One region of the Limosilactobacillus pulli genome, then DNA from elsewhere that is predicted to be linked to it. Evidence: a T-box and tRNA genes for the amino acid it is inferred to sense, from the RefSeq annotation. Region 1 holds a T-box; the other holds one or more tRNA genes.
What was found. A T-box is a leader RNA that pairs with one kind of tRNA and senses whether it is charged. The one in region 1 lies ahead of leuS (leucine--tRNA ligase), so its partner is inferred to be a tRNA-Leu.
Positions count from the first base shown of each region.

Region 2: it encodes a tRNA-Leu, which carries the amino acid that the T-box ahead of leuS (leucine--tRNA ligase) is inferred to sense. The anticodon was not compared.

Region 1 is NZ_CANCWQ010000015.1:25,859-31,600, forward strand. Features, by position in the region: gene metK (methionine adenosyltransferase) at 1-961, shown strand, start outside; gene QOS03_RS05905 (FAD:protein FMN transferase) at 1,017-2,042, opposite strand; gene QOS03_RS05910 (ROK family protein) at 2,323-3,237, shown strand; T-box leader at 3,293-3,507, shown strand; gene leuS (leucine--tRNA ligase) at 3,576-5,742, shown strand, end outside.
Region 2 is NZ_CANCWQ010000005.1:57,029-81,467, forward strand. Features, by position in the region: gene gltX (glutamate--tRNA ligase) at 1-269, opposite strand, end outside; gene QOS03_RS02825 (PIN/TRAM domain-containing protein) at 344-1,534, opposite strand; gene radA (DNA repair protein RadA) at 1,581-2,957, opposite strand; gene QOS03_RS02835 (dCTP deaminase/dUTPase family protein) at 2,997-3,536, opposite strand; gene QOS03_RS02840 (GNAT family N-acetyltransferase) at 3,699-3,998, shown strand; gene rpiA (ribose-5-phosphate isomerase RpiA) at 4,012-4,692, shown strand; gene QOS03_RS02850 (C1 family peptidase) at 4,808-6,145, shown strand; gene QOS03_RS02855 (alpha/beta hydrolase) at 6,194-7,057, opposite strand; gene QOS03_RS02860 (2,3-bisphosphoglycerate-dependent phosphoglycerate mutase) at 7,047-7,742, opposite strand; gene QOS03_RS02865 (AEC family transporter) at 7,875-8,828, opposite strand; gene QOS03_RS02870 (beta-galactosidase small subunit) at 8,940-9,908, opposite strand; gene QOS03_RS02875 (glycoside hydrolase family 2 TIM barrel-domain containing protein) at 9,892-11,775, opposite strand; tRNA gene QOS03_RS02880 (tRNA-Leu) at 12,017-12,102, opposite strand; gene QOS03_RS02885 (SprT family protein) at 12,146-12,595, opposite strand; gene QOS03_RS02890 (Tex family protein) at 12,621-14,783, opposite strand; gene nadE (ammonia-dependent NAD(+) synthetase) at 14,900-15,730, opposite strand; gene QOS03_RS02900 (nicotinate phosphoribosyltransferase) at 15,750-17,213, opposite strand; gene QOS03_RS02905 (GntR family transcriptional regulator) at 17,226-17,927, opposite strand; gene QOS03_RS02910 (aspartate/glutamate racemase family protein) at 18,064-18,786, opposite strand; gene QOS03_RS02915 (aspartate-alanine antiporter-like transporter) at 18,815-20,467, opposite strand; gene QOS03_RS02920 (MFS transporter) at 20,571-21,920, opposite strand; gene QOS03_RS02925 (hypothetical protein) at 22,097-22,741, opposite strand; tRNA gene QOS03_RS02930 (tRNA-Gln) at 22,812-22,883, opposite strand; tRNA gene QOS03_RS02935 (tRNA-Tyr) at 22,890-22,970, opposite strand; gene QOS03_RS02940 (metallophosphoesterase) at 23,058-23,906, opposite strand; gene QOS03_RS02945 (peptide MFS transporter) at 23,997-24,439, opposite strand, start outside.

The sequences.
Region 1 (5,742 bases):
AATCGGCTACACGAATGGTCTTTACGGCTTTGATGCCGACAATTGTGCCGTAATTACTGCCATCGATGAACAGTCGCCTGATATCGCGCAAGGGGTTGACGACTCTTTGGAAACGCGGGGCGGTAATATTGATCCATTAGATAAGATTGGTGCTGGTGACCAAGGGCTCATGTTTGGCTATGCCACCGATGAAACGCCAGAATACATGCCATTGACTTTAATGCTCAGCCACAAGCTGATGCAGCGGATTGCCAAGCTGCGCAAGGAAGGTACGATTGCCTACCTGCGTCCTGATGCCAAGGCCGAAGTAACCGTTGAATACGACGAAAATGACCAGCCGTTGCGTGTCGACACGGTTGTTTTAAGTACACAGCATGATCCAGAGGTTTCTTTGGATCAGATTCGTCACGACGTTATCGAACAAGTCATCAAAGAAGTAATCCCGGCTGATCTGTTGGATGATAACGCCAAGTACTTCATCAATCCAACCGGCCGTTTTGTAATTGGCGGTCCACAAGGCGATGCTGGTCTGACCGGTCGTAAGATTATCGTAGACACTTACGGCGGGGCAGCACACCATGGTGGCGGGGCCTTTTCTGGTAAAGACGCTACCAAGGTTGACCGTTCGGCAAGCTATGCGGCTCGCTACATTGCCAAGAACTTGGTTGCAGCTGGCTATGCCAAGCGCCTGGAGATTCAGGTTGCCTACGCAATTGGGGTGGCGCAGCCAGTTTCAATTTCAATCAATACGTTTGGCACGGGTACCAAGTCAGAAGCAGAACTGATTGATGCCGTACGCAAGACGTTTGATCTGCGGCCAGCCGGAATCATCAAGATGCTGAATCTGAAGCGGCCAATCTACAAACAGACGGCTGCTTATGGTCACTTTGGTCGGACCGACATTGACCTGCCATGGGAACACTTGGACAAGGTTGACGAGTTAAAGGCTATTTTAGGCTAATATTTTCATTAAACAAGAAAACCATCGCTGCGGTTGGCAGCGATGGTTTTTTTATTTAATCTGCAACGAATTCAATATCATAGCTGTGATCAAGAATACGTACCTGATCTTGCTTTAGGCCAACGATTTTAACGTGACGATTCTGATCAACAAAGACGGCCCCCATGACGTCGGGATGATCTTTGACCCAGTTGGGAATTGGCTGACCAGCAAAAAAGAGGCGTCCGGTCTCAATCTCACCAGTAATCGACAGTCCAGAAAAGACGGTTACCCCCGCCAATTGTGTTTTTCTAGGGTGACCGGTAGCTGGATCGATGATATGGTGATAGTCTTGCCCATCGGCTTGCAGATGACGCTCATAAATGCCGCTGGTAACGGCAGAACATTCGGGCAGGGCAGCGACTAAAATTGACTGACCGCGCTTGGCACTAGGATCTTGAACACCGATACGCCATAGGCCGTCTTGGTGCTTAGGAGCCGTGCCATGCATTAAAATATTGCCGCCCAGATCAATGATGCCGGCACGGATGTCACGCGAGCGCCACAGATCCCGGATGCGATCGGCGATATAGCCCTTGGCAATGGCGCCCAGATCGATTTCCATACCTGGCTTTTTTAAAAAGATCGTCATGTCATCATCATTTAACTCAACGTCATGCGGATCGATCAGCTGCAGACGCTCTTGAATGGCTTTTTCGCTGGGAACGTGGGCATCATCAAAGCCAATGTGCCAAAGCTTGACCAATGGCCCAATCAAGGCATCAAAGCCATTGTCTTCCAAGCTGATCTCAATAGCTTTTTTGGCCAGATGATAGCTGGCATAAGAAACCTGAACCGGGCACTTACCAGCAGCCTGGTTGACGGCCATTAACTCAGAATGATCGCGATTAACGGTCAAAATGTCTTCATAGCGAGCAATTAATGCATAGGCATCGTCCAAGTCGCGCTGACTTGCACTGCCAAATGCTGTTAAGACAATATTGGTGCCCAGTCCATAATAGGTTTTTGAAATGGTATGCTGTGTCAGCTGATTGATGATTTGGGGATGATCGTTAGACCAAAGCGGGGTTTGATTTTCCATGATGGTGTCCTTTCTTGGCTTCAAGAATACTACTGTAATTATAACCTTAGATGCTTTGTCAACGTAATCGAAAATAAGTTAATTAGTGAACAACCATAAGACGAGATAGTCAGCAATATTGAAAATTATATTTTTATAAAAGCCGTTTTGATACCAATGAATTCGTTTGCGTTAAATTTGTCAAACATCTGAGAAATTGTTCACAATATCCCTGGAAAAAACCATTTAAAACGAGTAAGATGGACCCGTAAAGGTTAAATCAAGGAAGGGGTCTAGAGTCATGCATTCATTCTTAAGTATCGATGTCGGAGGGACAACGATTAAGTATGCCTTGCTGAACAACGCCGGTCAGATTACCAAAAAAGACAAGGTACCGACGCCAACTTCCAGCTTGACAGAATTCATGAAGTCGATTTATGCCATTATCGATCAGTATCAGTCTGAAATCAGCGGCTTGGCAGTCTGCGTACCAGGCAAGGTTGATCCTAAAAATGAGGTCGTTGTATTTAGCGACACTTTGCCGTTTTTAAAGGGTTGGGATCTGCCAAAGCTCTTTAAGGAACATTATCGTAAGATTCTGCCAATTATCGTAGAAAACGAAGGACGCGCGGCAGCGCTAGCCGAGTCCTGGCTGGGCAACCTGCATGGTGAAACGGATGCCGCGGCCATTCTTTTGGGAACGGACATCAGCTCAGGAATTATCACCAATGGCCAATTAAACTATGGTGCACATGCTGGTGCCGGGATGCTGAATTTTGTACCAACCAACTTTAAAGCTGAAGGAACCGATCGCTTGGCCGGCTTTAACGGCTCATCGGTCAAGATGATTCAAGACGTTATCAAAGCTTCTGGCCTGCCAGAAGGTGCCGATGGCCAGGCCGCCTTTCGGATGATTGAGGCTGGCAACCCAGATGCAGCCAAGGTCTTTAACGAATATTGCTACCAGATTGCCTGCTTGATTTTGAGCATGCAGGCAATCGTCGATTTGAACAAGGTCGTGATCGGTGGCGGAATCTCAGCGCAGCCGGTTCTGATCAAGACCATCAATGATCAATATGACCAGCTGGTTGACTCAATGCCAATCGTTAAAAAAGAAATGGTCAAGCCAAAGATCGAACCTGCCAAGTTCAAAAATGATGCCAATCTGTATGGGGCTTTGGACGCTTTGCTGCTGAAACTCGACGAGCAAAATTAAAAAATTATTAGAAAAGGGACTTGCACTTATTGACAGTCCTTGCTAGAATAGTTTGTAATCTTTGATCGTAGAGGAGTTAGTAGCCGATTTTTCTGCTTAAAGAGACCGGACGGGGGTGCAAGTCCGGAGCAGACCTTGGTGAACTGGCCTCAAAAAATTGCTGCTGAATCAATAGTAGGCGGCAACGTGAAATTCGCGTTAAGAATCTCAAGTGCCATGCATAATGCGTGGAATTCAGGTGGTACCGCGGATTTTAGATTCGTCCTGCATTTGTTGCAGGGCGTTTTTTTATACGATCAAGCCTACTGAAAATTAGGATTTTAAAAGGAGCAATAGCAATGGCTTACGATCACAAAACGATTGAAAAGAAATGGCAGCGCTACTGGAAGAAGAACAAGACCTTTAAGGCCGAGATCAACAAGGACCAAAAGAAGTACTATGCTTTAGACATGTTCCCATACCCATCTGGACAAGGGCTGCATGTTGGTCACCCTGAAGGCTACACCGCTACGGACGTGGTTTCTCGGATGAAGCGGATGCAAGGCTACAACGTACTGCACCCAATGGGCTGGGATGCCTTTGGTCTGCCGGCTGAACAATATGCCTTAAAGACTGGTCATAATCCGAAAGGCTTTACCAACCAAAATATCGACCACTTCAGAGATCAGATTCAATCGCTGGGTTTCTCATACGATTGGGATCATGAAGTCAACACGACTGATCCAAACTACTACAAGTGGACGCAATGGATCTTTGAACAGCTCTACAAGAAGGGGCTGGCCTACGAAGACGAGATCATGGTCAACTGGGCCCCCGACTTTATGGGTGGTACGGTTGTTTCCAATGAAGAAGTCGTTGATGGCAAAACAGAACGTGGCGGCTACCCAGTTTACCGTAAGCCAATGAAGCAATGGGTCTTGAAGATCACGGCCTATGCTGATCGTTTGATTGATGATCTGGACCTGGTTGACTGGCCAGAAAGCGTTAAGGAAATGCAGCGCAACTGGATCGGCCGTTCTGAAGGGGCTTCCGTCTTCTTTGGTATCGATGGTCATGATGACAAGATCGAAGTCTTCACCACGCGTCCCGACACGCTGTTTGGGGTTTCTTACGTTGTTTTGGCTCCTGAACTGGACCTGGTCGATGAATTAACGACGCCTGAACACAAGGCTGAAGTTGAAGCCTACAAAGAAACAACGTCGCGCCGCTCGGATCTGGAACGGACTGACTTAAACAAGGACAAGACTGGTGTATTTACCGGATCTTACGCCATCAACCCGGTTAACGGCGAAAAGCTGCCAATCTGGATTTCAGACTACGTTTTGGCCTCATACGGTACTGGTGCGGTAATGGCCGTGCCTGCCGGTGACCAGCGTGACTGGGACTTTGCCAAGAAGTTTGATCTGCCAATCAAGCCAATCATCAAGGGTGCCGACATTTCCGAAGCTGCTTATGATGGTGATGGTGAGCACATCAACTCTGGCTTCTTGGATGGCATGAAGATCGAAGAAGCCAAAAAGGCGATGATTGACTGGCTGGAAGAACATGATGCCGGCCACAAGAAGGTCAACTACCGGTTGCGTGACTGGATCTTCTCTCGGCAACGCTACTGGGGTGAGCCAATTCCGGTTATTCACTGGGATGACGGTACGACTTCATTGGTTCCAGAAGACGAGCTGCCATTAAAGCTGCCTGACATGAAGAACATTGAGCCATCTGGTACCGGTGAGAGTCCACTGGCCAACGCAACTGATTGGATCAACGTTTATGACGAAAACGGTCGTCATGGTCTGCGTGAAACCAACACGATGCCACAGTGGGCCGGCTCATCATGGTACTGGTTGCGCTACACGGATCCGCACAACGAAAAGGAATTTGCTTCCAAAGAGGCACTGGACTACTGGTCACCAGTTGATCTGTACGTTGGTGGGGCCGAACACGCCGTCTTGCACCTGCTGTACGCTCGTTTCTGGCACAAGGTTCTCTATGACTTGGGCTACGTGCCAACGCCAGAGCCATTTATGAAGTTGGTTAACCAAGGGATGATTCTGGGCTCCAACCACGAAAAGATGTCCAAGTCCAAGGGCAATGTCGTTAACCCAGATGACATCGTAGAACAATACGGTGCCGACACGCTGCGGCTGTACGAAATGTTTATGGGTCCTTTGACTGAGTCCGTGCCTTGGGATACTAAGGGATTGCACGGTGCCTACAAGTGGATCAACCGGGTATGGCGTTTGATGATGGATGACAATAACCATCTGCGTGACCGTGTTTCCAACTTTAATGATGGCAAGCTGACGCACATCTACAACCAGACCGTCAAGAAGGTTACGGAAGACTTTGAGCGGATGCATTTCAACACGGCGATTTCCCAACTGATGGTCTTTGTTAATGAGGCCTACAAGGTTGATGATCTGCCGGTTGAATACATGGAAGGTCTGATCAAGATGATCTCACCAGTTATTCCACACGTTGCCGAAGAACTTTGGAGTCAGTTCCACG
Region 2 (24,439 bases), on a different contig from region 1:
TTGCGTTCTGATTGACGATATGGACCGTAATCGCCGCCAATGTCAGGACCTTCATCCCAGTCCAGTCCCATCCATTTCAGATTGTCCAGCTGACTGCGTTCACCATCCGCGATGTTACGCTTCGTATCAGTATCTTCAATCCGAATGATGAATTTGCCATGGTAGTGCCGAGCAAACAAATAATTGAACAGTGCCGTACGTGCATTACCAATGTGCAGGTGTCCAGTCGGGCTAGGCGCATAGCGAACCCGAATTTCGTTTTTTGACAAGTTGTTCCGCCTCTTTCATAAAAATTGAAAATATTTCTATTCTAGTGTACCGTGCAATGCTTAAATTGCAAATACTAGTTTTTGTGATTATTGTGATCGTTATTCTTATGATCTGTCTTTTTGGTTGATTCTGCCAAACGTTTTTGACCTTGACTTTCATTGCCATTGATGCCATGAGTTGAGTGCAGTGGCCGCGCAAAAATCATTCGTCCGGCATCAGTCTGCAATGCACTGGTTACCTCAACATCCAGCTGCTCATTCATGTAGTAGCGACCATCCTCAACTACGACCATCGTACCATCATCGAGGTAGGCTACCCCTTGCTGACGCTCCGTACCTTTTTTGACAACGACAACCGTCAGCTGTTCACCAGGAATTACGCGTGGCCGCAATGACTTGGCCAAGTTGTTTATATTGAGCACCTGGACGTTTTGAAACTGGATGACCTTGTTTAAATTGTAGTCGTTGGTAACGATCACGCCATCGACTTTTTTAGCCAGCGCGATCAATTTTTCATCGACTTCTTTAATATCTTCAAAGTCACCTTTGTACATTTCAACCGGCACGATTTTTTCACTGCGCAGCTTATTTAAAATGTCCAGACCACGTCGCCCTCGTACGCGCTTGATACTTTCGCCGGCATCCGCAATGTATTGCAGCTCGTAAAGCACAAAATTCGGCACCAAAAGCGTTCCTTCCAAAAAGCCGGTCTTGACCAGGTCATAGATACGACCATCAATCAAAATATTGGTATCTAAGATCTTGTAATGATGATAGTTTTCATCTTGACGCTTAATCACCTGAGCATCCTGATCGTCGCGACCACGCCGCATTAAAAGTTTGCGCCATTCATCTTGACGCGTGGTTCCCAGATGAAAGCCCAGATAACTGAACAAAATCATCAAGAGTACCGGCAAGACGTTGTTAACGACTGGAATACTCAGACGCCACAGCGGAATTGAGATCAAAATTGCTAATATCAGGCCAAAAATCGTTGAGATGGCCCCAAAGAGCAGATAGGTCACGCTTTTTTTAGTCAGGGCGTTTTCAACCTGTTTGAGCATCTTAATCGTCCAGTTGGTCAACAGCAGTGAAATCAGCCAAAAAACAAGTGCTCCAATCAAAAAATCAATTACTGACTCAATGGGCCGTGCCAACTGAACGCCAAACTGATTACGCATGGCAATCCAAATCGGTGGTAGATAGTAAAAACCAACTGCTGCCCCTACAATTACGAACAGCAATCTGATAATTCTCTTTCTCACCTGCAACCCTCCTTTGATAAATCGTTACTGTGTCGTAATTTCTATTTTACGCTAATGCAAGCCGTAATGCTTCATTTATAGTCGTAACGCCGACCACTTCAATATCAGCTGGCGGATTCCAGCCCTGGAGATTATTTTTGGGAACCAAAATTCGCTTGAAGCCTAACTTAGCTGCTTCGGCAACACGCTGCTCGATGCGGCTGACGCGGCGAATCTCACCAGTCAGCCCAACTTCGCCAACAAAAGCATCATCAGGGCGCGTACCCTTATCACGATAGCTGGAAGCAATCGCGATGGCAATCGCCAAATCAATCGCCGGCTCATCTAATTTAACGCCACCGGCTGCCTTAAGATAGGCATCTTGATTTTGCAGCATAAGATTGGCGCGCTTTTCTAAAACTGCCATAATCAAAGAGACCCGATTCCGATTCAAGCCCGTCGCCGTTCGTTGAGCATTGCCAAAGACAGTCGGCGTAACCAGGGCCTGGATCTCAACTAAGATTGGCCGCGTCCCTTCCAATGAAACCACGACGGCTGACCCAGTGGCATCCTGGAGTCGCTCTTCTAAAAAGATCTCAGATGGATTTTTGACCTCTGCCAGCCCCGCCGTACGCATTTCAAAGATTCCCAGTTCATTGGTCGAGCCAAAACGATTCTTAACCGCCCGTAAGATTCGATAGGTATGATGCAGATCGCCTTCAAAGTACAAAACGGTATCAACCATATGCTCCAAGATTTTAGGCCCTGCCAGCGCGCCGCCTTTAGTAACGTGACCAACGACAAAAATCGTAATGTTCTTGCTTTTGGCAATCTGCATCAGCTGCGCGGTAACCTCTCTGATCTGCGACACGCTCCCAATCGCACTGTTGACATCAGTCGCCTGCATAGTCTGGACCGAATCGATCACCACATATTCAGGATTTAAATCATCGATTGTTGCCCGAATGCTGTCCATGCTGGTCTCTGGGTAGATGTAAAAATCATCGCCGGCTACTGCCAGACGTTCTGCCCGCATTTTGATCTGCGCGCCGCTTTCTTCACCCGAAACATACAAGACAGAATGCCCCTCATCGCTGAGCTGGCCTGAAACCTGCAGCAAAAGCGTTGACTTGCCGATTCCAGGATCCCCGCCAATCAAAATCAGCGAACCCGGCACGATGCCGCCACCTAAAACCCGATTAAGCTCATTTAGCCTGGTCTTGACGCGCGGCAGCTTTTTAGCATCGATGTCTTTAACGCGCTGCGGTTTAGCAACGATTCCCGTCAAGGTCGTCGAATGCCGCGTCGTACTTTGCGTGTTTGCCGTTTCAACGCGTTCTTCAACCAGAGTATTCCACTGACCGCAGTTGGGGCAGCGACCAAGGTAACGAGGCGAATTATAGCCGCAGTTTTGGCAGATATACTGGGTTTTGACTTTCGCCATATGCAATTTCCTTTCTTGATAAAAGCTGGTTATTTAGAACTATTTTTTGGTTGAGCCAAAGCCGCCTGCCCGATCATTTTTAGGCATTGACTCATCGTCAGCCGTTAAGTATGGCATAAAGATCCCTTGAGCAATCCGCTCGCCTTTTTTAACGTGGTAGTCAAACAAGCCATAATTAATCAGCTGTACAAAGATCTCGCCTTCATTGGCTGGATTGTCATAATAGTCGGCGTCAATGATGCCAACGCCATTGGGCAGAATCAAGCGCCGTTTCAACGGACCGCTGGAACGATTAAAGAGCATCAGTACTTCATCTGGCTGCATGTAGGCCTTGATTCCAGTAGGCACTAAAACCGGTTTGAGTGCCTGATCACCGGCCGCCAGCTCATCTTCTCTCAGCTCGGCAGCATGTTTGATAGCATGCAGCGCTTTAAAAAGGCCCTGTTTCCAGATTGAAGGTACCACAAAATCAGCAGCGGCCTCAAAGTCATAACCAGCTGCCTGCTTAGTTTGCCGCTGCGGCAGGTTTAGGTCGGCATCAGCATACTTGGCAACAATCTCAAATCCTCTTTTTTTCATTTCTTCACCTCTAGAAATTTTACGTTCAGTTTTTATATTTTAATCGTAATTTATCTTTAAACTAGTCCAGCATTTAATTGTAGCATGTTAATCCTTGACAATCATTTCAGAAACACGGAAAATCAAGGAGGATTAAATTTATTAATGATGGAGGGGACAAAAATGCAATTTGTAACGGAACCGCATCGCATCAGTGCTATCGATGACAATGGTAAATGGATCGGCGATATCAGCTTTCCACCAGTTGCCGGCTATCCGAACCTCGTCGTGGCAGAGCGTGTTTTTGTCGCTCCAGAAGGTCGTGGCCACGGGCTGGCAGCCGAGCTTACCAAGCGTTTTGTCGACTACGCCCATGAGCATCATCTAACGGTTAAACTGATGTGTCCATATGTCAAAGCGGCATTCCGTGATCATCCGGAATACCAGGATCTGCTATTGCCGGATGATCGCTTTAATCAATAAAGGAGCGTTCTATATGGACCAAAATGAATTGAAATCACTGGTTGGACGTGCTGCCGTTAAGTACATCAAAGACGGCATGATCGTTGGCCTTGGTACTGGATCGACTGTTCGCTACATGGTTGACGCGTTGGGCGAACGCGTTAAAAACGAAGGCTTGAACATTGTCGGCGTTACTACTTCCAACCGCACGACCAAGCAAGCACAAAGTCTTGGCATTACGATCAAAGACATTGATGAGGTCGATCACATCGATTTGACAATTGACGGTGCCGACGAAATCAGTGACGATTTCCAAGGCATCAAGGGCGGTGGCGGTGCCCTGCTTTGGGAAAAGATCGTTGCCGATATTTCTGATCATTACATGTGGATCGTCGATGAAAGCAAGATGGTTCACCAACTGGGGGCCTTCCCGCTGCCAGTTGAGGTTATTCCATTTGGTGCCCAGCACGTTTTTGACAAGCTGGCTGCCAAGGGTTATCAGCCAACCTGGCGCATGGATGGCGATCAGCGCTACCGAACCGATGAAAACGACTATATCATCGATCTGCACTTGCAAAAGATTGATGACCCTAAAGCCATGGCGGAAGAATTGATTCACATGGTTGGGGTCATTGAGCACGGTCTGTTCTTAAACCGAGTTAATGACGTAATCGTTGGTCGGCAAAACGGACCAGAGATTCTGCACGCGCGTTAGTCACCTTAAAAGGCTCAATCAGGCAATTGTCTGATTGGGTCTTTTTTGATCAGTTTTTTGGCGCGAATCAGACATTCGATTATAATAAAATCAATATTATAAAGGAGTGATTTTTTTGAGTTTTGTCATTAACGCCGATCAATTAAAAGATTTTAAGCAAGACTATGCCAATCGTCATGATGCCCGTATTCTGGAGCGTACCGTAGCCAAAAACGGGGTTAAGGCTGCCAGCTTTGACTGGCATTCCATTACGGATAACGATCAGCACTTCTCTATCGACCTAGCAACCGGTGACGTTGCCGATCAAAAGCAGTCCGGTCGCTGCTGGCTGTTTGCCGCTTTAAACACGATGCGTCACAACATGCAGAATCGCTTTAATCTGCCGGATGATTTCGAGTTATCGCAATCTTATGCCTTTTTCTGGGACAAGTTTGAAAAGGCCAACTGGTTTTATGAAAACATCATTCAAACTGCCAATCTGGATATTGACGATCGCAAGGTAGCCTGGCTTTTAGACGCACCCCAATCTGATGGCGGTCAATGGGATATGCTGTGCGCATTGATTGAAAAATACGGAGTCGTACCTAAATCAGCTCAGCCCGAAACCTACAATTCAAGCCGCTCCAACGAAATCAATGCCGTTTTGAACAATCAATTGCGCCATGATGCCGTAATTCTGCGCCAATTGGTCCATGATCAGGCCAGCAAAGCTCAGATCAATGCCACGCGTAAAGAAATGCTCAACACTGTCTACCGCATGCTGGCCTATGCTTTTGGCGAACCGGTACAGACCTTTGACTTTGAATATCGAACTAAAAAAGACAAGCAGTTCTATCGCGACAGCAATCTGACACCGGTTGAATTCTTCGATAAGTACGTTGGCTGGGATCTAAGTGAATACGTCTCCATTATCCAAGCCCCAACTAAGGACAAGGCCTACCACAAGACCTATACGATCGAGATGCTTGGGAACGTGGTTGGCGGTCGTCAAGTCAAGCACTTAAACCTTTCGATGGCGGAATTAAAAGAGCTGGCCATCAAGCAGCTGCAAAACGGCGAAAGCGTCTGGTTTGGCTCTGACGTTGTCAAATATTCTGAGACCAAACTGGGCATCCTGGCGCTCAACACGTATGGCTATGAAGATCTGTTTGATACAAAACTGACCATGAACAAAGCCGACATGCTGGACTATCATCAGTCAATGATGGATCACGCCATGGTCTTGACTGGGGTTGATCTGGTCGATGGCAAGCCAGCCAAATGGAAAGTTGAGAACTCATGGGGGCCAAAAGTCGGTGAAAAAGGTTATTTCGTTATGAGTGATGAATGGATGGATCAATACGTCTACCAGATCGTCGTCAATAAAAAATATCTCAGTGATGAGCTCAAGGCTGACCAGGCTCAAGAACCAATCGTCCTCAAGCCATGGGATCCAATGGGAACTTTAGCCTAAATATCTGCAATAAAAAACTCATTGTCCAATCAGACAATGAGTTTTTGTTTATTTAACGTTGCGATCCAGGAACTCGCGAGCAATGTCATAGATCTGTTGGCTCCAGAAGTCGCGTTCATGAACGGCACCATGAACTCGGTAGGCCTCAACGGCAACATGATGTTTCTCCAATTCATGATACATATCTTCCATTTCATGATATGGCACGGTCTGGTCGGCATCCCCATGCATCAGCAGAAATGGCGGATATTGCTGATTATCCTTGACTTGATATAATGGACTCATTTCCCGCTTGATGGCTGGCCATTTCGCCGGATCGGTGCCAAACAGGCAAAGCTGCATGGCATCAGATCCGGGCACGTTTTTAGAAAACTTGAAGGTATCTTCGACATCGGTTGGAGCAAAGCAGCTGATTACGGCATTAACAGCATCCGACTGATCAGCGTAGTCAGCTGTCCGATAGCGCGGATCATCTGGCGTTAATGCCACCAAAAGTGCAGCATTGGCACCGGATGAAGTTCCCCAGATGCCAACTCGGTCTGGATCGATCTGATATTCAGTCGCATGAGCCCGCAGATAACGAATCGCGGTTTTGACATCCTGCAAAAAAGCTGAGAACGCATGGCCATCCAAGGCGCTACGATGCTGAACGGTTGCCACGATATAGCCAGCATGGACGAACTGAACTAATTGAGGAATCTTTTCACCCAAGGTCGGGGTCGTCCAAGAGCTGCCTTGAACAAAAACCAGCAGTGGTCGTTTTTCCTGTGGCAGATCCTTGTAGCGTTGCGTCCACGGTGCCAGAATCGACATTTTCTGCGCCTCGCCATCAGCAGCTGAATAGACGATATCTTCAATCAGTCTGACTTGACCGGCCAGCGTAGGATTGTTGGAAATTTCTTTAATTGACATGCTGTTCACCATCCGTAATAATTTTTTTCTCAATAACGTTCAAATGATCGTCAAACCGGTACAGGATCGGCTCGCCATTAGGAACTTCGACGTGATCAATTTGATCATCGGCAATGCCATCCAAATATTTGATTAAGGCTCTTAATGAACTGCCGTGAGCTACAATTAATTGGTTTTTACCATCTAAAAGTCGTGGCGCAATTTGATCCTGCCAGTATGGCAAAAGCCGTTCTTGGGTCATCTGCAGACTTTCACTCAATGGCTCTTTGACTCCCAAGCGATCATAGCGGCGTTCATGACCGCGATTTTTAAGCATTGGTGGACGCTCTACAAAACCGCGTCGCCAGCGATGCAAAGTTGCCGCACCGACTTCTTTTTTGACTGCATCTTTGTTCAGACCGCTCAAGGCTCCATAATGCCGCTCATTTAATCGCCACGTTTTGTGAATTGGAATCCAAAGCTGATCGATAGCCTCTAAGATCAGATCAGCCGTCACGATGGCTCGCTGCATATAAGAAACATGCACGTCATTAAAATTTAGTCCCAGCCTGGCCAAGTGCTTGCCGACCAGCTTACCCTGCTTGACTCCAAGGGGCGTAAGCGGCACATCGCTCCATCCCGTAAAAACGTTGTCTTGGTTGGCCTGACTCTGACCATGTCTAACGATTACCAGTGTTGCCGTCATCGATAATTTCCCCCTTATGCTTGACATAATGATACCGCAATTTGTAAAACGAAACGACTAATCAGTATAGGAAAATACTTCTTAAACACTCAAAAAAGCCAGCTTGTCTTGTTTTGACAAGCTGACTTTTTATCAATGGACCAGCGTCTTGATGGCCACCATCAGAATTGGAATTACGATAATTGAAAGCGTAGTAGTTTCAGTAACCATGATTGCGGCATAGTTGTAATCTGCATGATACATTCTGGAAACAACCGGTGCATTGGTCATCACCGGCATCGCTGCTTGCAAAATAAAGACCTGCTTCATCATCGTTGGCATATTGCTTGGCAAAACCAGAATCATCATCAGAATTGGTGCCAACAAGAATCTTCCCAACAAGATTCCCCAAGCATCGCGCGTAAAGCGAATCTTGGATAATCCAGCATTAGACAGTACGATACCGATAAACAGCATCGACATTGGAATCGTTAAATTGCCCAGATAAGCACAGGTATTGATGATAAATTTCGGTAACTTAATATGCAGTGCCACTAAAATCACAGCCAGGATAAAGCCTAATAGTGGCGGTGAGAACAATTTGCCCAGGGCCTGTTTGAAATCAATTTTGGCTTCTTTCATACCATCGTGTTGAATCAGCCAAACACCCAGCGTCCAAAAGAAAGTCGTATTGGCCATGTAATAGACCAGTACATATGGAACTGAACGCGCCCCAAACAGAGCCAGGTTGATCGGCAGGCCGATAAAAACCGTATTGGAATTAAAAAACATCGAACTGAACAGACCAATGTGGCTCTTTTTGATAGCCAATGCTCTAGCGATGGCAAATGACAATGTAAACAGGATCAGCATTGATAAAACCGGGTAGCGCAAGTCAGGCAAAAGCGTCTTTAACTCGGCAGCCGTAAATTTGGTTGTAATCGTACTGATCATATATGTTGGCAAGGCAACCTGGGTAACAATCTTTGAAATAACCTTGGGCGAGTTGGGCGTAAACCAGTGCCGCTCGTTCATGACAAATCCAGCTGCAATCATGATTAAAATGATCAAGACCCCCGACAGACTTGACCAGAATATGCTTAACATCTCTATAGCCTCTCTTTATGCAAAATAAACACCGTTAATTTTACACCCGTTAGCTACTTTACAAAATAAAAAATGGGAACTTCTTTAATCAAATTCCCATTTTTCTCAAATCTATTCAATTGTCTCTGGTTCAATTTCAAAACTGAACTGATAGTCGCGATCAGAAGGCAGCTGATACTGATCCTCAACATCAGCACCCCAGCTGTCGATCCCACCAACACCACGTACGGCTCCAGCCACAACCAAAACCGTGCGGCGCTTGAGTGGCAATTCTTCAATATGGGTTGCGTTTTCCAGTTCCAGCGACGTATATGGCAGCATGCTGAAATTGAATGGCTGCTCGGTCTGCTTGATGGTCAAGGCAAACGTCGTCTTATCATGATCGGCATTGTTTTGCGTTTGATTACGAACAATCTTTAGACGTGAATTTTGCATGTGCATGCCCATTTCCTGTGGCGTTAGGTAAGGCGTTACCGGAACCCCATCAACGTGCCAGGTCCCCTTGATGCCACCTGCCATTCGATCTGGATAAGTTTCACCAGACAGACCGTCGTATTCAAATTCAGTCGCCAGCGTTGGCATGATCAGCCGGACCCCAAAAACCGGTAGTCCCGGCAAACCTTTTTGACCCAAGAAATGGGCAGCGATTTGACAGTGCCCACTAGCATCGACCGTGTAAGCAACCTTAGCCTGAGCCGCTGGATTAGTCGGTGTTTCATAAGTGAATACGATTTTGACTTGGTCGGCAAACTCATGATTGGTAAACTGATTGGTCAGTGGTGCGATTGGCAGCTGATCAAAGTGATGATCATCAACGGTCAGATCAATGTTGATGCACTTTGACGCCAGATCCGCTCCCAGCCACTGAGCACTTCGATAGTTGAAGCCATTGTCGCGATCATTATCCGTAGTTGCTCGCCAATAGGTTGGATAAATTGGGCGGTACAGCCATTCTTTGTCGTTGAATCGCATCGACTCCAGGCTGCCTTTTTCATAGCTGAACAGATACTGATAACCCTTGCCGTTTAATCCCAACATCCCATCATCATAAACTACGTGAATTTTATTTGTGCAGTCCATAGTAGTATCTTACCTCCTGCATTGCTGGCTTAGGCGTCCGGTCGGCAAACATCAGACCATCGCCGGAAAATTCATTGTCACTGTGGCGGTCATCAAAATCCCCACCATAGCGCATGACGTCTTGTCCGCTGATTTCATCATGAACCAATAGGGCCTGGTCAATAAAGTCCCAGATAAAGCCACCGACATATTGTGGATACTTGTCGATCAGCTCAATGTATGACCCCATGCCACCATCTGAGTTGCCCATGTCATGCATGTACTCACATTCGATAAACGGCTTGTCAGGATTGTTCTGCAAATATTTTTCAACGTCTTTTGGCGGCAGGTACATCCAGCTTTCCAGATCCGAGATTTTGTCGCGGTAATCTGGTGTGTGCACGACACCTTCATAGTGAACCAAACGGCTGTCATCATGCTCTTTGTAAAATTTCTGCATAAAGACCAGATTGTCACCGGCATATGATTCATTCCCCAAAGACCAGAACAGAATCGAAACGTGGTTTTTAAACGTTTCATAGTTGGTACGTGCCCGATCAACAACCACGTCTTTCCATTGCGGAACCGAGCCTGGTACGTTAAACGATGGCTCGTCTTGCCCCATTTTTTGCCAGGTGGCATGCGTTTCCAGATTGTTTTCGGCCATCATGTAGATTCCGTTTTGATCACACATAGAGTACCAAGGCAGCTGATCTGGATAATGACACGTCCGTACCGCATTGATATTGTTTTCCTTAAACGTGGCCATATCCTGTTCCATGTCCTGCATCGTTACGCAGCGTCCCGTTTTACAGTTCCACTCATGACGGTTAACACCGTTAATAATCAAACGCTGGCCATTAAGCAAAACGACGTGATCGGCATTGATCTCGATTTTGCGGAACCCAAATTGATAAGGAACGACTTCCAGCAGCTGACCATCTTGATCATGCAGTTCAATAAACAGCTGATACAGGTATGGATGGTGGTTGTCCCAAAGATGCACGTTTTGCACCTTAACGCCATGAACGGCCACATGCTCGGCTGCCGGCTGAACTTCATCAACGATTGAATTTCCTTGGGCATCAAAAGCCTTGATATGAACCTGGCCGCCATTGCCCTGTAATTTAAGGTCAACGTTAAAGATCCCGTCTTTAAAGTCATCAGAAACACGTGGCGTAAGATCCAGATCCTCAAGATGCAGCTTTGGCTGACCCAAGAGCTCAACGCTTCTAAAGATGCCCGAGAAACGGAACATATCTTGATCTTCAAGATAAGAGGCCGTGCTGTGCTTGTATACACGGACGGCCAATACGTTGTTGACGTCTTTTAAATAAGGCGTCAGATCAAACTCGCTTGGCGTAAAGCTGTCTTCTGCATAGCCGATAAAATGACCGTTGATCCAGACGTACATTGCGCGCTCAACACCTTCAAAGCGAACGCGTACGTTTTGATTGCGCAAGGCTGGCTTTAAATCAAAGTGCTTGACGTAAGAGCCATTGGTATTGTCAATGCCTTGGCTAAATGAGCCTTCCTGTTGATCATCCGGACTCAATGCATAGGCTGGACGACGAAAAATCTTGCCAGCCCATGGATACCAGATATTAGTATATTGATTCTGAGCATAGTCATTGAGCTCAATCATACTTGGAACCTTGATCAAATCCCAGTCGGCAGTGTCAAAATCTGGTTGATAAAAGTCCTTGATCCGTGCCTGCGGATCCTTGGCAAAGGCAAAGCGCCATTGACCATTCAGGCTCTGAACAAAGCTGCTGTTTTTTTGATCAGCTTCGGCATAGTCGCGATACCATTGATGATCACTGTGAGCGGGCAGCTGATTGACCCGGAACGTCTGTGGATCATCCAGCCATTTTAAATCTGCTTGCATTAAAAAAACGCCTCCTCAAATCAAATGCTTCTCTGTCATTTAAGTATAGCGCTTTCACGATTGATAAAACAGTGTTATTTAACTAAAAAATTTACTAAAGTAATTGAAAAGATGGCCCTGTTCCTATGGTGATGGGACTGAATTAAATAACAAAAAAGTTCGGGTTTTGATCATTCAGCCCTCGAGCTTTTAAAATTTAGTACAAAAAAAAGCACCTGACTATCGCCAGGTGCAATCGTAGTGCGGCAAAGAGGACTCGAACCTCCACGGTCTAAAACGACCACAAGATCCTTAATCTTGCGCGTCTGCCAATTCCGCCACTGCCGCATCAACAAATAACATTCTACCAGAAATGCTACCTGTTGGCAAACTATTTTTTGATTAAAAGCTTAAAACGACTATTGCAGCGACGGCAGACAAACCGCTGCACGTTAAAACGCCGCATACGACCGATCTTGATGCCGCAGCCACGGCACTGATAGACCCACTTAAAACGTGTTTTCTTTTGACTGGTTACTGGAGCATATCGTAAGCCACCTACTTGATTCAGCAATGCTTTAAACTCCGACGTATGATGACAGTCATGGCCCGCTAAATGCAAGTGATAATGACACAGCTCATGCAAGACAACGCCACGCAGGGTTGCCAGATCAAACTCTTCATACATCAATGGATTGATATCGATATGGTGATCTTTTAAATGATAGCGACCACCCGTAGTCTTGAGGCGCCGATTGAACCAGATGCGATGTTTAAATGGACATTCAAACGCCTGTTGTGACCATTTTTCAGTCAGCTGCTGCAGCTCTTCATCACTCATTTTTCCTGACTGATCCATAACTGTTTTATCCTTTTGGCGCAACCATCGTCAGCTGTACGCGCTGGCGCTTGAGATCCACGCTTAGTACCCACACGTCAACGATATCGCCAACGGCCACGGCTTGCCGCGGATCCTTGATAAACTTTTTGGTCAGATGCGAGACATGGACCAGACCATCATGCTTGATGCCGATATCAACAAACGCACCAAAGTCCACAACGTTGCGGACCGTTCCTTGCAGCTGCATCCCCGGTTTGAGATCCTCAATCGTTAAAACGTCCTGTCTTAAAAGTGGTGCCGGCAAAGAATCACGCAGATCCCGACCTGGTTCGCAAAGTGAGTCGACAATGTCTTTTAGCGTTGCCAGCCCGGCCTTTTCACTGACAAATGCCTTAAGATCCAATTGTCTTAATCGCTGGACAGCCGTTTTTGAGCCCAGTTTACCATCAATTTTGGCAGCCTTCATTAATTGACGAGCGATGGCATAGCTTTCGGGATGAATATCAGTATTATCCAACGGCTCATCGCCATCTACGATTCTCAAAAAACCTGCTGCTTGCTGATATGCCTTTGGTCCTAGGCGCGGTACTGATTTAAGCTGGGTACGGCTGGTAAAGCGGCCATTTTCATTACGATACTGAACGATATTTTTGGCTAAGGTGGTATTTAAGCCGGCAATGTGGGCCAGCAGCTGATAACTGGCGGTATTGAGATTGACCCCGACTCGATTGACGGCCCGCTCAACGACAGCATCCAATTCAATTTTGAGTGCCGTCTTAGGCAGATCATGCTGATACTGACCGACTCCGATGGCTTCTGGACTGATCTTGACCAGTTCAGCCAATGGGTCTTGCAAACGGCGGCCAATACTGATAGCACTGCGCTTTTCTACCGTCAGTTCTGGGAATTCGTCACGTGCGTCTTGGCTGGCTGAATAGACTGACGCGCCGGATTCATTGACAATTACATAATAAACGGGACGCTTGATTTTTTTGATAGCTTGAGCCACGAAACACTCTGATTCACGACTGGCCGTACCATTACCAATTGCAATCATCTCAACTTGATAATCCTTAATCAACTGCAGCAGCTGTCCTTCAGCCTGCTGACGCTGATTTTCTGGCGCTGGTTGATGCGGATAGATAACGGCAACCTTGAGCAGCTTGCCGCTTGGATCAAGCACTGCCAATTTACAGCCGGTCCGATATGCCGGATCAAAGCCTAAAACAACCTTGCCTTTGATTGGTGCCTGCATTAAGAGATTATAAAGATTTTCGCCAAACACCTTGATGGCCTGCTCATCTGCTTGTTCAGTCAATTCGCGCCGCAGTTCCCGTTCGATTGCTGGCCCCAAGAAACGTTTGTAGGCATCGGCAGCCGCGTTTTTGACAAACTCAGCGGCCTTTTGGGTACTGCCTTTTTTGACCAGCCGGAAATTCAGATAGTTCTGCACGATCTGCTCATCAGCAAGAATCTTGACGCTTAAAATCTTGGCCTTTTCTCCACGATTAATGGCTAGGACACGATAGGAGTTCATTGCGGATAATGGCGCGGAAAAATCATAATATTGTTGATAGACGCCTTCTGAATCAAGTTCTTGGCCGTCTTTTTTTACTGTCGCGATCAATTCGCCATGCTGTTTGGTATAGCTGCGCAGCCAGGCGCGAATCGTGCTGCTTTCACTGATTGTTTCGGCCAGAATCTCATGGGCCCCTTCCAAGGCTGTCTGAACGTTGGGAACGTCTTGGCTGATAAACTCAGCAGCCTTCCCATCCAGATCATCACCCTTAGCCATAAAAATCCAGTTGGCCAGCGGCTGCAGTCCTTGTTCGCGCGCAATCTGGGCCTTGGTGCGACGCTTTTTCTTATAAGGCAAGTAGAGGTCTTCAACAACATTTATCTCAGTAGCTGACTCAATCTGTGTCTTTAAAGCCGGCGTCAGCTTGCCCTGCTCTTCAATTGCCTTGATGACGGTCTGCTGACGATCACGCAGATTTTTAACTCGCTGCCATTGCTCTTGAACGTCTTGCAGCTGAACCTCATCCAAACTGCCAGTCGCCTCTTTTCGATAACGGGCAATGAATGGAATCGTATTGCCCGCTTCCAAAAGGCTCAAAGCGGCTTCAATTTGCCGATCTCTTAATTCTGGCAGCTGCTGGCTCATTAATTTAAGATCATTTTTTTCCATAAAAAACTTAAAAACCTTTCTTAAGTCCATCGTATCTTAACGTCAGACTTATTGCTTCATGATCAATTAATTAAGGTCCGGTGTTCGGCAATTGCCGATCCTGGACCCTATTTAAACTAATTCTTCCACCAAGTATCCAAGGGACTGACTGGCAGATGACGCTTGTGGCCGGTCTTAAGATACCATCCTTCGATTTTTTCGGCCGCCGTATCGGAAACGTTTCGTCCTTCAAGATAGTCGTCAATTTCTTGATAGGTGACGCCTAGTGCCTCTTCATCGGGCAATGCTGGTCGATCTTCTTCCAGATCAGCAGTTGGCGTTTTTTCATACAAGGCCTTTGGTGCTCCTAGATATTCCAGGATTCGCCGACCTTGACGCTTATCCAGCTGTGACAGCGGCGTAATGTCGGCACCACCATCGCCAAACTTGGTGTAAAAACCGGTTACCGCTTCGGCAGCATGGTCGGTACCAACAACCGCCCCGCCAAACTCGCCAGCAATTGCATACTGAGCAATCATTCGCTCCCGTGCCTTGACGTTGCCCTTGTTAAAGTCGCTGATTTTCAAATCATTTTGCTCAACTGAGGCAACCATGGCATCAACGGCTGGCTTGATGTTGACGCGCATGGTTTGATCCGGTTTGATGAACTCATTGATTGAAAGCATCGCATCGTCTTCATCGGCCTGTTCACCATAAGGCAGTCGTACGGCAATAAACCGATAAGCCACATCTTTGGTCTCTTCTCGCAGGCTTTCAACGGCCAATTGTGAAAGTCGCCCTGCCAGACTGGAGTCTTGTCCACCAGAAATACCGAGCACCAGCGTTTTTAGTCCTGTTTTTTTCAAGTAGTCCTTTAAAAACTCTACACGTCGCTTGACTTCGACTGCCGGATCGATTTCCGGCGTTACGGCCAAGGTATTGATGATTTCTTCCTGCAGCTTACGCATAACTCTTTCCCTCTTTTTATTAATTCAGATGCTTAATGTAGTCCTTGACGTCTTTAATGATTTTCATCTTATTGTCGTAGCACTTTTGCGATAAGTCAACTGGGTATACTTCTGGATTAAGGTTACGCTTATATTCTTCCCATAGCCGATCCAGGTGTCGCTGCCGCGCTTGGCGAATCTCGCTCATACTTGGCTCTTGGTAAACCTGCTGGCCATCAACGAAAATATCCTTCAAAAGCGGCCGGGCAATGAAGTCCTCAACCGTTTTGTTTAAGAATGGGTAGTTAGGATCAAACATATACAGCGAATCCAATTGGCGCGGATCCTCGTCAGCCAGCGTTACGTAGTCACCCTCGCTTTTTTCACTGCCACGATCGGTAATTCGCCAAACCTGATGCTTGCCCGGCGTGGACATCTTGGCTGCATTGTTGGAAAGCTTGATCGTGTCAACCATCTGGCCATTCTCGTCTTCTAAAGAGACCATCTTGTAAACGGCCCCCAGCGTTGGCTGATCATAGCTGGTAATCAACTTAGTACCAATGCCCCAGACATCGATCTTGGCTCCTTGGCGTTGCAGATCCATGATCGTACGCTCGTCCAGATTGTTGGAGGCAAAAATTTTGGCATTTGGATAACCAGCCTCATCCAGCATTTGGCGAACCTGCTTGGAAAGATAGGCCATATCGCCAGAATCAATGCGGACTCCTTGGAAGTTGATCTTATCGCCGAATTCATTGGCGACCTTAATAGCGTTTGGTACCCCGCTTTTTAGCGTATCAAAGGTATCAACCAGGAACACACAGTCATGGTGCGTTTGTGCATAAGCCTTAAAGGCATCATAGTCGTTGCGATATGCCTGAACCAGTGCGTGAGCATGCGTACCAGAAACCGGAATGCCAAACAGCTTGCCAGCTCTCAGATTGCTGGTGGCATCAAAGCCGCCAATATAGGCTGCCCGCGTTCCCCAGATGGCCGCATCAAACTCTTGGGCACGCCGCGAGCCAAATTCCATCACCGGTTGATCGCCAACAATCGATTTAATACGCGAGGCCTTGGTAGCAATCATAATCTGATAGTTGATGATATTAAGCAGCGCCGTTTCCACTAACTGGCATTCCAAAAGCGTACCCTCGACTTGAATAATTGGCTCATGACTGTATACCAGATCACCTTCAACGGCACTGCGCAGCGTTCCCTTAAATCTAAAGTCGCGCAGATACTCGACAAAGTCAGGATCAAACTGCTGCGTGGATTTTAAATATTCAATGTCAGAATCCGAAAAGTGCAAAGCGTTTAGGTAGCGAATAATATGGCTCAAACCGGCAAAAACCGCATAGCCATTGCCAAACGGCATCTTACGGAAAAAGGCTTCAAAGACAACGTGACGATTACCAATCCCTTTTTGCCAATAAGTCTGCATCATCGTTAGTTGGTAGGCATCGGTGTGTAGTGCGATACTGTCATCTGGATAATCAAACTTCATAAATATTTCCTCTTATTTTTCTAGCACGAACTCAAAGCGGCTGCCGACATATTGGGTATGCACATATTCAAAAGGCCGGCCATCCTGTAGATAAGAAAGCTGAGTCAACCGCAACAGTGCATCCCCGCGCCGAATTTTCAGATACTCGGCAATCTTTTCCGTTGCATTGGTAGCTGAGACCCATTGCATGGCATGACCAGGATATAAATTGGCCTTTTTCTCCAGGGTACGATAAAACGACGAAGTGATCTCGACCTTGCTGAAGTTTTCCACCAGCTTAGCCGGCACGGTTGCCACCTCATAGCAGATTGGAATCTCATTGCCATAGCGAATACGCTCCATTCTTAAGACGCGCTCATCAGGCTCCAGCTTGAGTCGCTCGATTTCACTTTGCGAAGGAATCGTTAAATGATAAGAAATCGTTTTGCTGGAAGGTTTTTTGCCCGCTGCCAGCATCAGTTCGGTAAAACTGGTCACGCCGGTCATTTTGTCTTGGACCTTGCGGCTGGCGACAAACGTTCCTGAGCCAACGCGTCGCTCCAAGACTCCTTCATCAACCAGCGTTTGAATCGCTTGCCGCAGCGTCATGCGGCTGACGCCAAACTCGGCCGCCAATTCACGTTCAGCTGGTATTTTTTGGCCGACTTTCCAATGACCATTTTCAATATTTTCCCGTAATTGGTTATGAATTTGAATATATACCGGTGATCCCATATCTTTTTCCCCTCTTCAGACCAGTCGTCCATAATTTATCTTTTTTATTTTAACACGATTGTTAGCTTGCCTAGACCAATTTAACCTACAAAAATAAAACGACAGCCCATGCTGCATGGCCTGTCGCTTTAAATTGTCAATTATTGTTGTTTTGATTACGAATTGCCAAGGCCCGCTCCAAAGAACGATCAACGATGACCGATTGTGAATCGGCAACCGGAAATTCAGTCTCTGGGTTCATCTCATTGGCATAGGAAAGCTCGGTACAGCCTAAGATTACCACATCACACTTTTGATCCTCAATCATCGTCCGTACCAACTCATGAAATTTTTTGCCATCAGAATGACCCGCCTCTTTGATGTCATGATAGATCAAATCTTCCGTGGCATCCAGAATCTCAGGGGTTGGCTTGACCTCTTCATAGCCCGCATTTTGAATGTAGGAGTCGTATAGACCTGATGCAATCGTGCCTCGCGTAGCCAAAACGCCAACTCGCTTGGCATTTGGAGCAATGTTTTTGATTTCATTGACCGTTTCTTGCAGCATGTTCAAAATCGGAATCGAAGTAGCTGCCTGCAGACGATCAAATGCATAATGAGCCGTATTGCAGATTAAAACGAAAAATTCCGGCTGTAGCGGCGTAATCTGCTGGATGTCTTCGATCAACAGCGGATTATAGTCTGGCTTGCTGTGATCCAAAATCCATTCCGTTCGATCGGGAACCGTTGCATGATTCAAAACCATGTAATCAAGATAATCCTGGTCGCGGTGCGTTGGCGTACGCTCATCCAACAGCCGACAATAGCTTTCGGTTGCCAGCGTACCCATCCCGCCTAAAACGGTAAAGAATTGTTTCATAAAAATTCAACCTTTCTGATAATGACCATCATGACAAAACTGCCACAAACAAAGGTCCCAATAGCGTAATACCTATATTACCAACAACAAATGCTGGCGTAAATGCAGAAGCGATATAAGCGCCACCTTCTAAACCGGCTTGCTCAGCCAGATCGTTCATCGCAGCCGCCACGGTTCCTGATCCGCACAGCGCCCCTAAAAGCGCAAGCGGCTCAACGTGCAGCACAAAGCGGCCAAACAATAACGTCAGCAGATGCGGAGCCACTGAAACGATTGCTCCAATCAGCAAAATACCCAACCCCAGCGATTTGATGGCGCCGGTAAAAGCTTGTGCAGATTCCAGTCCTACACTGCCGACAAATACGGTCAGACCAAAACTTTGCCAAAACGACGTTACCGTGGGTGGAATCGAGTGATAATCGCGATGTCGATCAATCCAGTTGCTAAGCAAAAGGCCCATGATCAAAGCGGCCGTTCCATTACCCAGCTGCAGCGGCATGCCATTGAGCTTAAAACCAGCCAGCCCCAGCAGTGATGCGCCAGCGATCCCCAGTGAAAAGACCGTATAATTGACGGCTTGCTCACTGGTATGCCAACGACCGATCTTTTTGAGCAATGGTGCTGATTTGCTGGTATTACCAGTCAAAGAGATTACATCACCTGGCTTCAGTTGATTGATCAGATGCTCTTGACCGCTCAGCGGATCATGGATATTTACAAATACACCATTTTGTCTGATTCTAGCCAGATCACTGGGATTAAAGTTTTTGCCCAGCACAAATTTTCGCTCTCGCGGTGCATTGGTTGGCGTTAAGACCTCGGTGAGCCCCGCCACGCCAGTCAAATCATCAAAATGCAGAGCATATCCAATCAACGTCAGGCGATCACCTGGCTGCAGCACATATTCCAGCTTATCAGTCATCCGGTCTTGATGAAATGCCGCGAGTGCAATTAAACGCAAATCAAAGAATTCATTGACTTCGCGAATCTTTTTGCCAACCAGCGGCGATTTTGCCGATAGACGATAGGTCCGGCGCCAGGTTGGGTCAGGATCGGGAGCATGAAAGTGATACTTTCTTGCCATCCGGTCTCCTTGTCTGGCAATATCGATTTTTAGCAGACGCGGTGCTACATCACGCAATAAAATGATCACGCCCAGCGTGCCAAAGACATACGTCAAGGCGTAGGCGACCGGTAACTGTGCCTCATAGGACAGCCGCACTGACTTGCCAATTGGCAGGTTTTCCAATGCCTGCAGTGAACTGGCCACTGTGGCTGACTGCGTTAAAGAACCGGCAATCGTTCCGGCAGCAACACCAGGTCCGATATGAAACAGTACAAAACAGCCCCACGCGGTAAAAAAAGCTGCCAACAGCCAAAATAAACTAACGGCAATCATTCGGCCACCGAATAGCTTCATGCTGACCAGAAATGATGGGCCAATCCGGTAGCCGATTGAAAACATAAAAGCACCAAAAAAAATCGTCCCCAGCATCTTATCGCGTGGAAAACTTCCTGCCTGACCAATAACCAGCGCCACGGCCAGCGTGCCAACGGTTGAGCCCAATGTAAAGCTGGAGCCAAACAGTCTGATATTTCCCAGGACATAACCAATCGCCAGGCAGATGAACAACGTAAAAATCTGCTGACTAACCAAAAAATGCTGAATCTGCGCAATCATGACATTGTCTTCTTTCTGGCAAATATTTGCCGATTAAGTGTCAATCAAGATTATATCATTTTGCAGATCATCGCGCGAACGGCTTGGCTATTTTATCAACAGGTCATTTTTCAGTCTGAATTTGTAGTCTTCGCTGTAAAGCAAAGTTGCACCAGATCGCAATCAATGCACCCAATGCCAGCACCACCAATATTACAAAGTCAACTCGGCTGCCTTTAAACGTTTTAAGCGTCATCGACCCATGACCCTTATTTTGACTAAGCGCAATCAAAGCCGTCATAATGCCGACACCCAGTGAGCCGGCAAACTGCTGCGTCATGTTGAAAATTGAATTGACATCAGTTGATTTTTCTTTTGACACCAAAGTTGAAGCATTGGCAATCGTGTTGGAAAATGCTGCATTAAAGCCCAGTCGCATTATGATAAACAGGCCCATAACGAGCAATGGCGTCAGATTGGATTGAAAAATCAACAGTCCCGCAGTTCCCAAAACGATCAAAATACTGCCTAGCCGCGTTGGCAATCCATAGCCATATCGATCAGCCAAAAAGCCAGCAGCCGGTGCCGTTGCTGCCCCTAAAAGCGAACCTGGCAGCAGCACTATCCCGGCAACCAGTGACGAGGCATGCAAAATGTATTCACAATAAATCGGCAGTGCCAAAGAGGCGCCAATGTTAATGAACTGCAGACTGAAATAGGTCCATTCCGCAAGCCGCACCGTTGATATTGAAAAAATGCTCAGATCAAACAGTCGGGTTTTTCCATGCTGATTTTGCCAGATAAATGCAATCAACAAAATCAGCCCCAACAATAGCAATAACCAACACGAACTTGTCCAACCTGCCTTACCAAATCTTGCAACGCCAACGACAAAACTGGTCAAACTGGCAGCCAATAGAATCAATGCCAAAAAACTGAATGGCTGTGAGTTTCCAAATGGTTGATTGCGAATCGTCAACTGACCAACGATCAGACTCAAAAACGCAATCGGCAAGAGCAGCCAAAAGATCAAGTGCCAGGAACCAGCTGCCAAAACAGCGCCACCATACGTTGGTCCAAGTGCTGGTGCCAAAGAAATCACCATACCGGCCACGCCGTTCATTACACCCAGACGCTCGCGCGGAAGCTGAGTGAAGATCAAAAAGAACATCATTGGCGTTGAAAAGCCGGTTGCAACAGCTTGAATCATTCTTCCAGCCAGCAGCATTGGAAAATCGATTGCCAAGGCACCGATCAAATCACCAATTATAAAGGCCAAAACCGCTGCCAGATGCAGCCAGCGAGCCGGCCACTGTCTCAGATAATAAGCCGTAGTTCCCATCACGATCGTTACCATCAGTAGATAGCCACCGGTAATCCATTGCACAACGTCAAGCGAAACACCAAAGTCCTTAGCCAGGATTGGATAGGCGACGTTCATGGAAGTCTCGTTTAAAACGCCGACAAAAGTCATTAATGCTACCGAAAAGATCGCCCAGTATGGATATCTGCTATGCAAAAAAATCCCTCCTAAAACTTAAAAAAGCACGCAAAAAGGGCTATGGCAATCAGCTCCGCCACAGCCCTTTATTAACTTACTTTAAATTAGTGAAAAAATTATAACTCATCCGGTCTCAAAATGCACACTTTTTATAATGCTGCCAGATCCTGCAGCCATTGTCTGGTTATTTCATCAAGACCGTCGTTGGGCACAAATCCAAACGGTACCAATAATTTTCGTACCTTGATCCAGCTCAAATTTGCTCCTTCATATAAGCTCGGTATCATCATATCAGTCAGCTGTTTGACCTTGTGCTGATCAACTCGTCCTTGTCCCAGCACCATTGCCATTGCGATTTTTTGAGCCAACGCTCGTGCCAGCAAAGCGTCTAAAGCGGCTTGATCAAGCGTCTGTTTGATCAGAATGCGTGATTTAAGCGGTACGGCCGGCACTTCTTTTTGTAAAAACCTTTGTACCAACGGCCAAAATTCATTGAGCTGCCAAAAGAACTGCCAAGGCGTCTTGGCATTGAGCTCATTAATCAGCTCAGCCATCAAGTCTGGTAGCTGGCCATCAAAAGAACGCAGCCTTGGTACAACTTCTTGAAGCAAACGCTGCGCCGACTCACGCTGGGTTAACGGCAGCTTTTTCTTGGTTGTCAAGGCAAAACGAACCGTCAAGAAATCCGTCAGCTGCGACTCATCAATTACCGTTCCTTGATCATGACGCTTAACTTTAAAATCATTCAGTCGTTTTTGACGCACGGATTTGGCAAACTGTCCTTGTTTTGGCATCTTAACCCTCTTTTCACGAAAATATAAAAAAGCGTACAAAAAAAGCACCGCCAGCGCGATGCTTTAACAGTTGGGCTAGCTGGGTTCGAACCAGCGCATGACGGTACCAAAAACCGTTGCCTTACCACTTGGCTATAGCCCAATAAAATGGAGGAGGGTGGATTCGAACCGCCGAACCCGAAGGAACGGTTTTACAGACCGTCGCGTTTAGCCACTTCGCTACTCCTCCATAAGAGCTTAACTGTTAATGAAAACAATCAGTAACAATCAACAGTAATTATAATAACTAATTTAGCCAATAAAAGCAAGCCCTTTTTTAATTATTTAACTCGATTATCTTCAAACGATGTTCCCATTGCTCCGCAAACTTATCATACTGCCACTCGGTTCGCTTGGCTTTTTTGACGCCAACCGCCTGATTAAGATAAACCAGATGGGCTGCTTTTAATGGATCATGAATGCCATGCAGATGACCATAGAAGACATACTTTACGTTTGGGGTCTTTTCCAACAGCTCGCCTAAACGCTCGCTGCCCATCATTGCATTGATCATCTGGTAGGTTCTCAGCTGTCGTTGGCTTTGGACAAATGACGGTTTGGGACTCAGCAAAGCTTTTCTAGGTGCGAAATGCGTTAAAAAAATCACTTTTTTGCCAGCCGCCTGGGCCATTGCCAGCTGCTGCTCAACCTGATTCAGCACCAACCCCATTCTTTGCGAATCAGGCATGGGCTGTTTGACTGCAGCATCAACCCAGTAGACCTTTTTCCATTGAGCTACTTTCTGTGGCTGCTGAGCATAGTCAGAAAATGAGTAGTCATACCAGCCATTATTGCCGATTAGGCGCCAGTCTGTCCCTGGCAGATCAACGTATTGATTGTGCAGATACATTGGATCCGCCAGGTGCTCAACGTCTTGGTATGACGCGTGCGACAGCATATCATGATTTCCCAGGACATAATAGATCTGAACCCGTTCGCCAACCAATCGCTGCAGCGCAGAAAAATAGCGGCGCGTGCGCGAAAAGCTATTGTAAAGATCGCCAGCATATAGATAGTAGTCGATATCATGCCTTAACAGCCAGCTTGCTTGAATATGCAAAGCTCGCGTAGACAAGATTCGATTGACATCCAGGTGATTATCGCTGCTAACTGCCAGCTTAACCATTCTTGATCCCTCCTTGAAAGTAAGGATAACATAATCCTAGATAAATTAAAAAACGTCCGCGAAGCAAATCGCGAACGCTAATTAATTTTATTAGTCAACGCCTTCCATCAAGCCGTGGATTCGCTTAACAAAGAAGCACAGCACAATCCCAAAGACGATTGCTACGCCACCAACGATCAGGAAGTATTGGATTTCCGTACCTGGCGTGTAGAACTTAACGATTTGTGCGTTGACGGCTTGACCAGCTGAGTCGGCCAAGAACCACATACTCATCATTTGTGAGCGGAAGGCAACTGGTGCCAACTTGGTCGTAATCGACAGACCAATTGGCGAGATCAGCATTTCGGCAATTTCACAGATGAACCATGAGCCAACCAGCCATAATGGACTGACCTTACCAGAAGTCGTGCCATGAATAATCCCTGGCAGTGCCATCCAGGCAAATGAGAGACCAACGATGACCAGACCAGCGGCAAACTTACCAGGAGCACTTGGCTGATTCTTCCAACGGCTCCATAGTTGAACGAAGAATG